3 regions of the Tardiphaga alba genome follow, and region 3 is predicted to be linked to each of the others. Evidence: riboswitches for the same ligand, from Rfam matches in the RefSeq annotation. Region 3 holds a riboswitch; each other region holds the start of a gene.
What was found. Region 3 has a riboswitch for cobalamin ahead of RPMA_RS02025 (TonB-dependent receptor). Riboswitches for the same ligand answer to the same signal wherever they lie in the genome.

Region 1 (4,481 bases), 1.8 Mb from region 3:
CGCGAGCAGGGCGCCGAGGGCGGCGCCAAGCAGCAGGCCAATCACAACGCCGCGCGGCGCCAACAGCATGAGCGGCAGCACGGCCAGTGCCGCGGTGATCAATGCGAAGGTGATCTCCGTGCGACGCACGGGAGATTGGACATAGCTCACTTTCATGCTGGCGGGATCGCCGCTATGCGACATGCGGTTCATCACGAAGGCAGGCATGACCCGCGCGGCGGCGTGGGCGGCGATGAGGGCGGCGGCGCCGATCCATGGCGTGAGCGTTGCGAGCGCGGCGATGCGCAGCGTAGTGCCGAGCCCGAGGGCGAGTGCACCATAAGTGCCGATGCGGCTGTCCTTCATGATTTCGAGCCGTTTCTCGACAGTCCAGCCGCCGCCGAAGGCGTCGAATGTGTCTGCGAGTCCGTCTTCATGAAATGCGCTGGTGAGCAGGATGCTTGCCGTCACCGCCAGAATGGCAGCGATGGTCGGCGACCACACCATGTTTGCAGCGACCAACACGCATGCGGACACCGCGCCGATGCCGATACCCACCAGCGGAAAATACTTCATCGCGCGCGCCAGCCAGTCGGGCGCAGGCGCCTCGTCCGAATGCGGCGTCGGCAGCACCGTCAGGAAACGGATCGCATTCAGCAGATGCGGATCCGGCCTCATCTAGATCTTCCCAGCCAGCACGTCATCGAGGCTGGCGACATCGGTAAGCAATCGCGCTGCGGCGCGCACCAGCGGCACGGCGAGCAGCGCACCGGTGCCTTCGCCGAGCCGCAGGCCGAGATCGAGCAGCGGCTTTGCATCGAGCGCGTTCAATACGAGATCATGCCCGCGTTCGGCCGAGCGATGCGCGAATACGCAGTAGCCGCGGGCCTCCGGGCAAAGTCGGACCGCGAGCAGCGCAGCGACGCTGGAGATGAAGCCATCGATGATCACCGGCCGTCGCTGCGACGCGGCACCGAGGATCGCGCCGGCCATGCCCGCAATTTCGAGCCCGCCGAATTCGATGAGCACATCGAGCGGCGCCGTCGCATCGTTGCGCGCAGCTGCCATTTCGATAGCTATACGCTTGCGGCTCATACCAGCGTCGTCCTGACCTGCGCCGACGCCGATGCAGTCGTCGAGCGATGCGGGCGCGAGGCGATGAGCGAGCAGTGCAGAGGATGCTGTGTTGCCGATGCCCATCTCGCCAAGCGCAATGATATCAGCGCCGGCTTTGATCTCGCCGATGGCGATGCGGATGCCGTGGTTCAGGGCCTCGGTGGCTTGCCCCGCTGTCATTGCCGGCTCGCGCGCGGCATTGGCCGTGCCCATGCGCACCTTTGCATCGCGCAGGCCGGGATGCACCGGCAGTTCAGCCGCGACACCGATATCGATGACACGGACGTCCATGCCATTGGCTTTGGCAAATGCATTGGCGCTGGCGCGACCGGCGAGATAGGTCATCACCATCGCGACGGTGACGGCGGACGGATATTGCGACACGCCTTCGGCCACGAGCCCGTGATCGCCGGCGAACACCAACAATACAGCCTTCTCGCCGCGCGGTTCGCCGGGATGGCGGATCATGCCGAGTTGCACAGCGAGTTCCTCGATTCGCCCGAGCGAGCCCGGCGGCTTCGCCTTGCCGTCGATGGTCGCACGAAGGCTGGCTTCGGTTGCGGGATCGAGGGGCGTGAGGGCCGGCGGCTGGAAGAGGGGGCTGAAAGAGGTCAAATGCGGGTTCCTTTGGCCGTCTGTCTCGCGCATCCATGGCCTTTCGGTCAACAGTGGCTGCGCAGTTCCGGCCGTGGTTGACCCCGGCTGTGGGTGCAGATAGCGTCCGCCGCGATGGTCCTTCCGCGAGGAAGGTGAAAAGGGAAGCCGGTGCGATACCGGCGCTGCCCCCGCAACTGTAAGCGATGAGCCCGAGCCGGTGCCACTGGGAGTTCCCGATAGGGGAGCTGCTGGGAAGGCGGCAGCGGGCGCCGACTCGCGAGCCAGGAGACCTGCCGTCATGAACTGTGCTTTGGAGGCGTCGTCGGGGCGGGGTGCACCGGACGGGAGCGAGTGGATGCCCGCATCCGCGCGACCCAACAAAGCTCGTCTGATTTGAGCCCGTGATGGATCGCAACGCATCGACCTTGCCTGATGACTCCCGTGTCACCGAATTGCCTCGCCCGCTGCCCTCAGCGCCGGTGGTGGTGAGCGTCTGCGTGAATTGCAAGGCGGCTGATGGTGCGGTCGTCGGCCCGGCGATGCTCGATGCGGTGACGGCTGCGCTCGATGAGCGCGATGTCGCTGTCATGGTGCGGCCGGTGCAATGTCTCAGCGTCTGCAAGCGGCCGACCACCGTCGCGGTGACGAGCCAGGATGGCTACACGTTCTTGTTCGGCGATCTCGTGACGGACACCGGCCCGGATGCCGTCGCCTCTTTCGTGCAGTCCTATCAAAAATCCGACTACGGGCTCGTGCCATGGCGTGAGCGCGCCGATGTGTTGCGCAAGGGCATGGTGGCGCGCGTGCCGCCGCTGCGCTGGTCTCCGGAAGACGGCAGGGCGCCGAAATGACGTCGCTCGGCACCACGCTCGTCCTCGGCGGCGCGCGCTCCGGCAAATCGGCTTTCGCCGAACGGCTGATCGGCGAGATGTCGCTCACAAAAGTCTATCTCGCCACGGCGACGGCCGGCGACGATGAGATGCAGGCGCGCATCGCGCAGCATCGCAAGCAGCGCGGCGAAGGCTGGATCACCGTCGAGGAGCCGCTGGCGCTGGTGGACACGCTGACACGCGAATCCACCATCGGCCGCGTCGTCCTCGTCGATTGCCTGACGCTCTGGCTCTCCAATCTGATGATGGCCGAGCGCGATCCCGAAGTCGAGGCGAAGCGTCTGGTGCGCTTTCTCGACGTGTCGCGCTATCCCATCGTCTTCGTGTCCAATGAAGTCGGCCTCGGCCTCGTGCCCGAGACGCCGATCGGCCGCGCCTTTCGTGATGCGCAGGGCCGTCTCAATCAAACCATCGCCGCAGCCGTCAACAATGTCGCTTTCGTCGCTGCCGGCCTTCCGCTTTGGCTCAAGCGTTTTCAGGAGAACTGAATGTCCCGCGTTCCCGTCACCGTCCTCACCGGCTTTCTCGGCGCAGGCAAAACCACGCTGCTGCGTTCGCTGCTGACGCAAGCCGATGGCCGCCGCATCGCTGTGATCGTCAATGAATTCGGCGATGCCGGTTTCGATGGCGGCCTTGTCGAGGAATGTGCGGCAAAGGCTTGCGCGCCCGGCGACATCGTCGAGCTCACCAATGGCTGCATCTGCTGCACCGTGGCCGATGATTTCGTGCCGACCATGGAAAAGCTGCTGTCGCGCGAGCGCCCGCTCGATGCCATCGTGATCGAGACTTCTGGCCTCGCGCTGCCGCAACCGCTGCTGAAGGCGTTTGCGTGGCCCGCCGTGAAGACACGCGCCACTGTCGATGGCGTCGTCACTGTCGTTGATGCGCTGGCGCTGTCCGAAGGCCGGATCACGCTCGATGAGCATGCGCTCGCCGAACAGCGCGCTGCCGATGAAGGCATCGATCACGACGATCCCATCGAGGAAGTGTTCGAGGATCAGCTCGCCTGTGCCGATCTCGTGGTGCTTTCCAAGAGCGATCTCGTCAGCGCCGAACAGCTCGCCGAGATCGAGGCCAAGCTGAAGGCCGAGCTCCGCGCCAATGTCGGTATCGTCCGCTCCAAGGGCGATCTCGCGCCAACGGTGCTGATCGGCCTCAATGCCGCAGCCGAAGATGACATGGCCGCGCGCGTCGGTCATCACGGCGAGGAAGAAGAACACGATCACGACGATTTCGATAGCATCGTCATCAAGCCGACTGCCGCGGCCGATCTCGACACCATGCGCGCGCGTGTCAGCGATGCTCTCGGTCTCGAAGGCGTGCTGCGCGTCAAGGGCCATGCCCGCATCGCCGACAAGCCTGCCCCGATTGTCGTGCAAGCCGTGGGCGCCCGCGTCGATCTCGCTTTCGCGCGGCCCGATGTCAGCCATCCCGAACATCTCGTGGTGATCGGGCTGAAAGGCTTTGATGCCGACGCAGCAAGAAAAGCGCTGGCGGGCTAGTTCTCTTCCCTCCCCCGGAGCGAAGCGACTGGGGAGGGTGGATCGACGGCGCAGCCGTCGAGACGGGTGGGGTGCTTCCACAACCGCTGACGTCACGTGGTGCACCCCCACCCCGGCCCTCCCCACAAGGGGGAGGGAGCATTTCTGTCCGTGTGTAACAGGAAGACGCACAACATCACATGCATCTCAAGCTCGACACCTCCGGCAGTATTGACGACGGCGACGTCGCCCGCGATCTCGGGCAGGACACCGCCGATATCGTCGTGCTGTCGGCGGCGGATAGCGATCTCGCTGCCTTCGGTGCCGCGCATGCGAGCCTACCCGGCGATTTCCCGAGCGTGCGGCTGACCAATCTTCTTGCGCTCGGCCATCCCGCCTCGGTCGATCTCTATGTCGA
Region 2 (4,481 bases), 1.5 Mb from region 3:
ATAGAGATCGTGCAGGTCCGGTGTCTCGTCCGGCGAAAACAGCGTCCATTCGCCATCTTGTTCGACGCGCTGCATGAACAGGTCCGGCACCCAGTTGGCCGTGTTCATGTCGTGGGTGCGGCGGCGATCGTCGCCGGTGTTCTTGCGGAGGTCGAGGAATTCCTCGATGTCCACGTGCCAGGTCTCGAGATAGGCGCAGACCGCGCCCTTGCGCTTACCGCCCTGGTTGACGGCGATGGCGGTGTCGTTCGCGACCTTCAGGAACGGCACGACGCCCTGGCTCTCGCCATTGGTGCCCTTGATATGCGCGCCCAACCCGCGCACGCGGGTCCAGTCATTGCCGAGGCCGCCGGAATATTTTGCCAGCAGCGCATTATCCTTCACGGCTTTGAAGATGCCGTCGAGATCATCGGCCACGGTGGTGAGGAAGCAGGAGGACAGCTGCGGCCGCTGGGTGCCGGCATTGAACAGCGTCGGCGTCGAGGCCATGAAATCGAAGGACGACAAGAGATTGTAGAATTCGATGGCGCGGGCTTCGCGATCGATCTCGCGCAGCGCGAGGCCCATGGCGACGCGCATGAAGAAGGCCTGCGGCAGCTCGATGCGGTTACCCCGACATGCAGGAAATAGCGGTCATACAGCGTCTGCAGACCGAGGAACTGGAACTGCAGATCGCGTTCCGGCTTCAATGCAGCGGCGATCTTCTTGAGATCGAAGCGCGCAAGCTCGGGATCGAGCAGTTCGGCTTCGATGCCCGTCTTCACATAAGCGCCGAAATACTCCGCATAGCGCGTAGCCATGTCGGCCTGCGAAGCCGAATTTGGCACGCCATGCACATAGGTCAGAACTTCGGTGCGCAGCTTGTCGAGCAGCAGGCGCGCGCTGACATAGGTGTAGTTCGGTTCCTGCTCCACGAGCGTACGCGCGGCCATGATGCCGGCCAGCGCCAGTTCGTCCAGCGTGATCCCGTCATAGAGATTGCGCTTCGTCTCCTCCAGCACCGGCGCTGCATCGACACCATCGAGACCAGCACAGGCTTCGTTGACGATCAGCGCCAGACGCGCGGCATCAAGCGGCACACGCGTGCCACTGGCGAGCGTCACATGTAGCGCAGGCACGGCCGGAACAGCGGCTGGCTTCGCGGCGGCTTCCTCGGCACGACGACGGGCACGCTCCTCGCGATACAGCACATAAGCACGCGCCACCTTGTGGTGCTCGCTGCGCATCAGCGCCAGTTCGACCTGATCCTGCACGTCCTCAATGTGGAAGGTGCGCCCCTCCCCGATCCGCCGCGTCAGCGCGGCAAAAACCTCGCCGGTCAGCTGCTCGACAGCTTCATGAACGCGGCGAGATGCAGCGGCGGTGTTGCCTTCGACGGCGAGGAAAGCCTTGGTCATGGCCACCGAAATCTTGCCGGCATCGAAGGGCGACACCGTGCCATTGCGACGGATCACCTGCATGGACGGCTCGCGCGCAGGCACGACATTCGATTCGGAGGGTTGATGGGCAAGCACGGCATCGTGGCCGTTGGCGAGAGCGTGAGACGTGGAAGGCATCGGCAGGACCCCGTGTGATGCATCAAGCTGTGGGGGCTGGGGCCGAAGGTGCGTGCATCACTGCCGGGCGGACGCGCGGCATTGCCTGCAAGCGACCGCTGGGACACCCCGCCCATGGACGTTTCTGGTGTCACGGCAGGTCTCCTGACTCGCAGATCAAGCGTTTGTTTCGGTCTTCCCGGAGCGGTGAGGCCCCAGTGACGTGGTCGAAACAAACTCTCTGCTTACAGTTGCGGGGGCAGCGCCGGCCTAGCTCCATCAGAGCGCACCGGCTTCCCTATTATCTACCAAGTCTTGCGACAGGGCGGACCATGACATCTACATTTGGTGTGACCCGCGGCGAAGTGTCAAGCGCGCTGTGAGTTTCCTGAAAAGAAATCAGGCGGGGCTGTTGGTACCGTGGACAACTGCCTGGCCAAGAACGGCACCCGCCCGCCCAGCATTGCCGCCAAGGGCGCGATGGACCCGTATGCCCACCATCAGCGCGACCAGCAACGTGGCCCCGAAACCGGTCGGTGCAGCGCCGAGAAACTGGTAGGCGATGAGCATGACGACGGCGAGACCCAGCAGCGGCAGCTCGTGACGCAGGAAGCCCTCGGACAATCCCACCCGCAGGATGAAGCCGGCTGCAATCGCCAGCACCATCACGTCATAAAGAAACAGATAAGGCGTCGCGAGCAGTGCGCCGATCGCCAATGCTGCCGCCTTCCACTCGTAGCGCGCATGGCTGCGCCACAGCCACACCAGCGTCGAAGCAACGATGGCGAGAAGACTCCAATGCAGCGCCCAGGCCAGCGTCTCGCTGCCATCGAAGTAACGCACCAGCGCGAAGATGCTCTGCATCTTGCCGAACGGCGCGCGGCCCTCGACAAGGAAGGCCTGCGAGAACATCGGCATCCAGTGGAAAAAGGCCTGCCAGCTTTCGGTGCCGAAGGCGAGCCACGACACGACCGCGAGCGACACCGTGGTCACACCGGCGCTGATGAAAACGCGCCATTGCGCGGCAGCGATCAGCACCAGCGGAAACAGCACGCCATATTGCGGCTTGTAGCTGAGCAGACCGAGGCAGATGCCGGCCAGGATCGGCCGCGTCGGCAGCAAGACCAGCGTGCCGCCGATCAATGCCGCAGTGAGAAAGCCGTTCTGTCCCACCAGAACATTGGTGAAGACGACAGGGATAGCAGCCGCGGCCAGCAAGCCGAACGGGCGCCCGACGATCGCGCGCATGACCATGAGATAAGGCACCGCGCTGACCATGGCCCATCCGACAAAAGCCACCGCATAGGGAAATTTCGCAAGCAGGGCCGCGACGAACAGGAATGGTGGCGGATAGTGCCAGGCGAAATTGCCGGGATAGCTCTGGCCGAGCACCGCGATTTGCAGCGTCTTCTGGATGTCCCAGTCATAGGCCCATGCGGGATGGCCATCGAGCACGAGGCGGCCGGCGGAATAGACATTGATGAAGTCAGTGGGCGCGCCCAGGCCGCTTGGTTCAAAGATCCATCCGCGCCCGAAATACATGAAGAAGGACGCGATCTGCAGGATCGCGAGAACGGCGCAGACGATCAGCAGCGCCGGAGGAATTGCTCCGCGCTGGGGCAACGTCATGTTCAAAGGCGTCGTCATGCGGTTCCCGGCACGGGTGAGGATGCAGGCGACAGTGCCGGGGGAAGTTTGAGGAAGGTTTAAGCCGCAACGCGCAGCCTTCCCGCCGTCATTGCGAGCGCAGCGAAGCAATCCAGAAAGCCAAGAGCTGGATTGCTTCGTCGCTTCGCCAAGGGGAAAGCGAAAGCTTTCCCTGACCTCTCAACGACGACTGGTTCTGATGCCCAAACAAAAACGCGGCCTTTCGGCCGCGTTTTGCGATTTGATGGATGATGGCGTTACGCCTGCGGCTGCGGCTCCATGCCCGAATCCGGGCGCGGGCGCGGCTTGCCGGCGGGCGGCACGGCCGAGGAACGCGGGGTCGAGGGTTCGAGCACCGACTCGCGGTTCGGCTTCTTGCCGTCGAGCAGGTCCTTGATTTCGTCGCCGGAGAGCGTTTCGAATTCGAGCAGGCCCTTGGAGAGGGTTTCGAGGTCGTCGCGCTTCTCGGTGAGAATGCGGGTCGCTTCCTTGTAACCGTCCTCGACGAGACGACGCACTTCCGAGTCGATCTTCTGCGCGGTGGCTTCCGAGACCGCCTGCTGGCGCCCCATCTGCATGCCGAGGAACACCTCGTCATTATTGTCGCCATAGGAGACGGTGCCGAGCTCTTCCGACAGGCCCCAACGGGTAACCATCATGCGGGCCAAGCGGGTGGCCTGATCGATATCCGACGAGGCGCCCGAAGTGACCTTGTTGCGGCCGAAGATCAGCTCTTCGGCGACACGGCCGCCCATCATGATGGCGAGGCGCGAGGTCATCTGCTCCAGCGACATCGACATCTTGTCGCGTTCCGGCAGCTGCATGACCATGCCGAGCGCGCGGCCGCGCGGAATGATCGTCGCCTTGTGGATCGGATCGGTGGCAGGGACATTGAGGCCGACGATGGCGTGACCACCTTCGTGATAGGCCGTCAGCATCTTCTCTTCCTCGGACATCACCAGCGACTTGCGCTCGGCGCCCATCATCACCTTGTCCTTGGCCTCTTCGAATTCGCTCTGGGTCACCATGCGCTTGTTGCGGCGCGCGGCGGTGAGAGCGGCTTCGTTGACGAGGTTCATCAGGTCGGCGCCGGAGAAACCGGGGGTGCCGCGGGCGATGGTCTTGAGGTTGATATCCGGCGCCAGCGGCACCTTGCGGACATGGACCTTGAGGATCTGTTCGCGGCCCACGACATCCGGATTCGGCACCACGACCTGACGGTCGAAGCGGCCCGGACGCAGCAGCGCGGGATCCAGCACGTCCGGACGGTTGGTGGCGGCGATCAGGATCACGCCCTCA
Region 3 (4,481 bases):
GCTACTGGCCCGACCTTTTGCTGCTGGCCGCGATGTTCGCCGCTGCCGCGACGCTCGCTTCCATCGCCGTCTCTCGCAGCCTGAAGCGGATGGCCTGACATGTCGCAGATGAAGCATACATCCACGTTCCAGCTCATCTTCCGGCATGAGCTGACCATCCTCACCCGCGACCGCACGTTGCCGATCGTTGCCATCCTGCTCGCGGCGATGGTGCTGGGCGGCCTGTTCGTCGGCATCACCCAGGCCAAGCAGCGCAGCGCGATGATCGCCGAGGTCATCGAACACAGCGCCAAGCGACAAGCGGCCAACGAAAAGACGCTGCAATCCGTGCTCGACGGCAAGCAGGCGCTGGTCCCGTTCGGCAACCCCGCCAATCCGGCGGCGCTCGCGGGCGGCCTCGCCGGCCGCCACACCACACTGCCGAATCTGCCGCTGGCGGCGCTGGCGATCGGTCAATCCGACATGGTGCCGAACTATTATCGCATCTCGTATCTGAGCAAGGTCCAGTTCATGTACGACACCGAGATCGAGAATCCCTGGAATCTGCTCAGCGGACATTTCGATCTCTCTTTCGTCATCACTTTCGTACTGCCGCTGCTGGTGATCGGCCTGTCCTTCAACATGCTGTCCGCCGAGCGCGAACAGGGCACGCTGCGGATGCTGTTCGCGCAGCCGATGGCACTGACGACGCTGATCGCCGCCAAAGCGAGCGCACGTTATCTCGTCTTCCTGGCCGTGATACTGCCGCTACCGCCGCTCGTGCTGCTGTCGCTGTTTCCGGAAACGCGCAGCATGGATTCGCTGCTGTTCATGGCGCTGTGGGCGCTGGTGGTCGCCGGCTATACGTTGTTCTGGTTCGCGCTGGCAGCACTGGTCAATGCATTCGGCCGTGCGTCCTCGTCGAACGCATTGATCCTGATCTCCGGCTGGACGTTCCTCGTCCTCATCCTGCCCATCGTGATGAATCTCGTCGTCGGCGCCATCAGCCCGGCGCCGTCGCGCACCGAGCTTGCCAGTCGCACACGCGTGGTGACCGCCGATGCGCTGCGCGAGTATGAAGACATGTACAGCACGGACTATCGCTATGCCTCGGATCCCGAGACCTTGGCAGTGAAGGACGGTCGCATTGAGGTCCCGCCCCGCATGCGCGCTTTCTTCCTGGCCAAGCAACGCGTCGACGCACAGGTTGAGCCGTTGTTGAATCAGTTCGACCATCAATTGCTGGAACAGCAGAAACTGGTGGATCTGATTGGCTTCCTGTCACCCGCGATCCTGGTCAATGAGGCGCTGAATCTCGTAGCGGGTAACGATTCCCGCCGTTTCGTCGCTTTCAAGAACCAGACGGAAGCCTTCCACAACGGCTGGCGCGCATTCTTCGCGCCGAAGATCGCAACAGACCGCGCGACGACGCGTGCCGAGATGACTGCGCTGCCAGTGTGGCAGCGGCAGGAGACAGCGACCACGACAACCGCGTGGCGCATCGCGTCCCGCGCGGCGCTACTGCTGCTTGTGAGCTTCATTATCGCAATCTTTGCGATGCGCAGACTACGCCATGGCCAGATCGTGTAACGCGAGCGAGTGGTGCATGATCCACACACCAATGGCCATAAAGGCGCCATCGATCCGCGCGTGCGTTGACACATTCGTCAACATCACCCAAACGTGAGCATGACGGTTCCTTCGGGACCAATAGGGAATGCGGTGAGGCCCGCGCAACGCTTGTTGCGCGAACCGATTCCGCGGCTGCCCCCGCAACTGTAAGCGGCGAGCCTGCGCCAAGAGCCACTGGATTTCGATCCGGGAAGGCGGCGCAAGGCAATGACCCGCGAGCCAGGAGACCTGCCGTCAGTCGTGGTCACACGCGAGCACATTGGGCGGGGTGTCCTGATGGAAGTCGAGTTGCGTTCGTCAGCGGGTGCAGAGCGGCTTGGTTTGCGGTGACGTGCCACGTTATCGCGAGTCCTTTTTTGCAAATGACCTCCGTTTCCTCCGCCGCGTCGTTCCGGCGCCAGTTTCTCCTCTGCACCGTCGCACTGCCGTGCCTCATGTGGTCCGCCGAAGGCACCGCGCAGGATGCAAAGCCGAGCCAGACGCTCGATCCTGTTGTCGTCCAGCCATCCCCCAGCCGCAGCGCGCACGCCGCGCCACCACCGGCAATGCAAGCCGCGCGGCGCGTCCGCAACGCAATGCCGCTGCGACCACGGCAGCGCCCGTTGTGACGCCGACCGGCCCTGCTTTCGCCGCACCGACGCTGAATCTCACCGGCACCGCGCCGACCGGCAGCCGTCTCGGCCTCACCCGCCTGCAGACCCCCGCCAGCGTCGATGTCATCTCCGCGCAGACCATGTCGGAGCGCGGCCAGCAGAACATCAATGACGCCGTGACGCAGAATGCGGTCGGCATCACCGCCAATCCTTCGCTTGGCAATGGCGGCCTCGCTTTCAGCGCACGTGGCTTCACCGGCTCCAGTTCCGTCATGACGATCTATGACGGCACCCAACTCTATGTCGGCCAGGGAACAGCGACTTTCCCCTATGACACGTGGTCCGCAGAGCGCATCGAGGTGCTGCGTGGGCCGGCCTCTGTGCTGTACGGATCCGGCGCCATCGGCGGCGCCATCAATGTGGTGTCGAAACTGCCGACCTGGATACCCACCAACCAGGCCGCGATTTCGTTCGACACCAACATGACCAAGCGTATCGCGGTCGATAGCGGCGGCCCGGTGAGCGAAAACGTCGCCTATCGCATCACTGCCACAGGCAATCTCTCCGACGGCTGGGTCGATCGCGGCAACAATTCAAATGTCTCCGTGCATGCTGCCATCCAGGTGAAGCAGAACGAGGACGTCACCTGGACCTTCCTCAGCGACTATGCCGACGTACAGCCGCAGCGCTATTGGGGAACACCCCTGGTCAATGGACGCATTCTCGATTCCACCCGTTTCAATAACTACAATTTCAGCGACGGCATCGTTCACTACAAGGACAACCTGAACCAGATCCGCACCGAATGGAACGTGACCGACGGCGTATCTGTGCGCAACGTGTTGTACTACATGGATGTCCATCGTCACTGGCGAAACGCGGAAAGCTACGTCGCCAATCCGGTGACCGGCCTCGTCACCCGCAACAACGGCAATACCGAGATTTACCAAGCCCAGCAGCAGATCGGCAACCGCATGGATGCCACCTTCCGTGGGCATTTGTTCGGATTGACCAATCAGTTCGTTGCCGGCTTCGATGTGAACCACATCAAGTTCGGTCGTGACGCCAATTTCCGTGTGGGAAATACCGGCACCTCGACCGTGTCTCTCTACGATCCGATCCCGGGAAGTTTCTTTAGCACACAGCCCACCATTCTCGACTATCGCAGCATCACTAACCAGTATTCGCTTTTCGCCGAGAACAAGCTGGACCTCACAGAGCAGCTGTCATTGATCGCCGGGATTCGTCAGGACGAGCCGACCGTCACGCGCACGGACTTCATCAATCCGGCGAACAGTCTCGTAAAATCTTTCTCCAACACGACGTGGCGCGCCGGAGCCGTCTACACACCGATCAAGGATCTCGCATTCTACGCCCAGTACGCCACCGCGGTGGACCCCGTCACGAGTGGCCTGCTCGCGCTCGATGCAGCGAATGCGAACTACAATCTCACGACCGGCCGGCAGATCGAAGCCGGCGTCAAGCAGTCGCTGCTCGGCGGCCGCTTCGAATGGACGCTGGCGGGCTACGAGATCGTCAAGAAAGACCTTGTCGCACGCGATCCGAATAATGTGAACATCATCATGCAGGTCGGTCAGCAGTCGTCGCGCGGCGTCGAGGCGTCAGTCGGCATGCTGCTGGATTACGGCTGGCGGATCGATGCCAACACAACCTTCCTGCAGGCGCAGTATGATGAGTTCAGACAGCCTAGCGGCGTCAATTTTGCTGGCAATGTCCCGCAGAACGTGCCGCTGAATGTCTCCAATATCTGGGCGACATGGGACTTTGCACCGAACTGGTCGGCCAATGCCGGTATCCAGATCGTCGGCAAGACCTATGCCGATGCGGCCAACACGCTGGCGCGCCCGACTTACAATGTCGTCAATGCGGGCGTGCAGTGGAAGCCCGATACGAACACCACCGTCTCGCTGCGCGTCTACAACCTGTTCGACGAGATCTACGCCGTCTCCGGCGGCACCAATCAGTGGGTGCTCGGCATGCCGCGCACGGCGCAGCTTGCGGTGAATGTGAAGTTCTGATCGCGCCAGCTGTCATCCCCGCCTAGCACGCCGAAGGCGTGCACGGAGCGGGGATCCAGTACACGCTGTCGCGAAAGCTCCATCACGAAAATCCGTGTCTACTGGATCGCCCGGTCCTAGCGCGCAATTGCGCGCACGGCCGGGCGATGACAGTGCGAGTTGTCCCGCAGTGGGAGTGATGCGCCGTTTCAACACCGCGACAACAACTCACCATACCACTCGTCTGCGAATTGACTCA

Region 1: linked by a shared signal. The riboswitch ahead of RPMA_RS21350 (DUF1636 family protein) and the one ahead of RPMA_RS02025 (TonB-dependent receptor) in region 3 are both predicted to bind cobalamin.
Region 2: linked by a shared signal. The riboswitch ahead of RPMA_RS22815 (ribonucleoside-diphosphate reductase subunit alpha) and the one ahead of RPMA_RS02025 (TonB-dependent receptor) in region 3 are both predicted to bind cobalamin.

The regions. Positions count from the first base shown of each region.
Region 1 covers NZ_CP036498.1:4,470,632-4,475,112, reverse strand. The annotation lists gene cobS (adenosylcobinamide-GDP ribazoletransferase) at 1-657, opposite strand, end outside; gene cobT (nicotinate-nucleotide--dimethylbenzimidazole phosphoribosyltransferase) at 658-1,710, opposite strand; cobalamin riboswitch at 1,809-2,004, shown strand; gene RPMA_RS21350 (DUF1636 family protein) at 2,097-2,543, shown strand; gene cobU (bifunctional adenosylcobinamide kinase/adenosylcobinamide-phosphate guanylyltransferase) at 2,540-3,070, shown strand; gene cobW (cobalamin biosynthesis protein CobW) at 3,071-4,084, shown strand; gene cobN (cobaltochelatase subunit CobN) at 4,264-4,481, shown strand, end outside.
Region 2 covers NZ_CP036498.1:4,765,824-4,770,304, forward strand. The annotation lists partial or broken gene RPMA_RS22815 (ribonucleoside-diphosphate reductase subunit alpha) at 1-1,460, opposite strand, end outside; cobalamin riboswitch at 1,674-1,885, opposite strand; gene RPMA_RS22820 (glycosyltransferase family 87 protein) at 1,935-3,182, opposite strand; gene ftsH (ATP-dependent zinc metalloprotease FtsH) at 3,440-4,481, opposite strand, start outside.
Region 3 covers NZ_CP036498.1:414,939-419,419, reverse strand. The annotation lists gene RPMA_RS02035 (ABC transporter permease subunit) at 1-98, shown strand, start outside; gene RPMA_RS02030 (DUF3526 domain-containing protein) at 100-1,569, shown strand; cobalamin riboswitch at 1,656-1,861, shown strand; gene RPMA_RS02025 (TonB-dependent receptor) at 2,216-4,243, shown strand.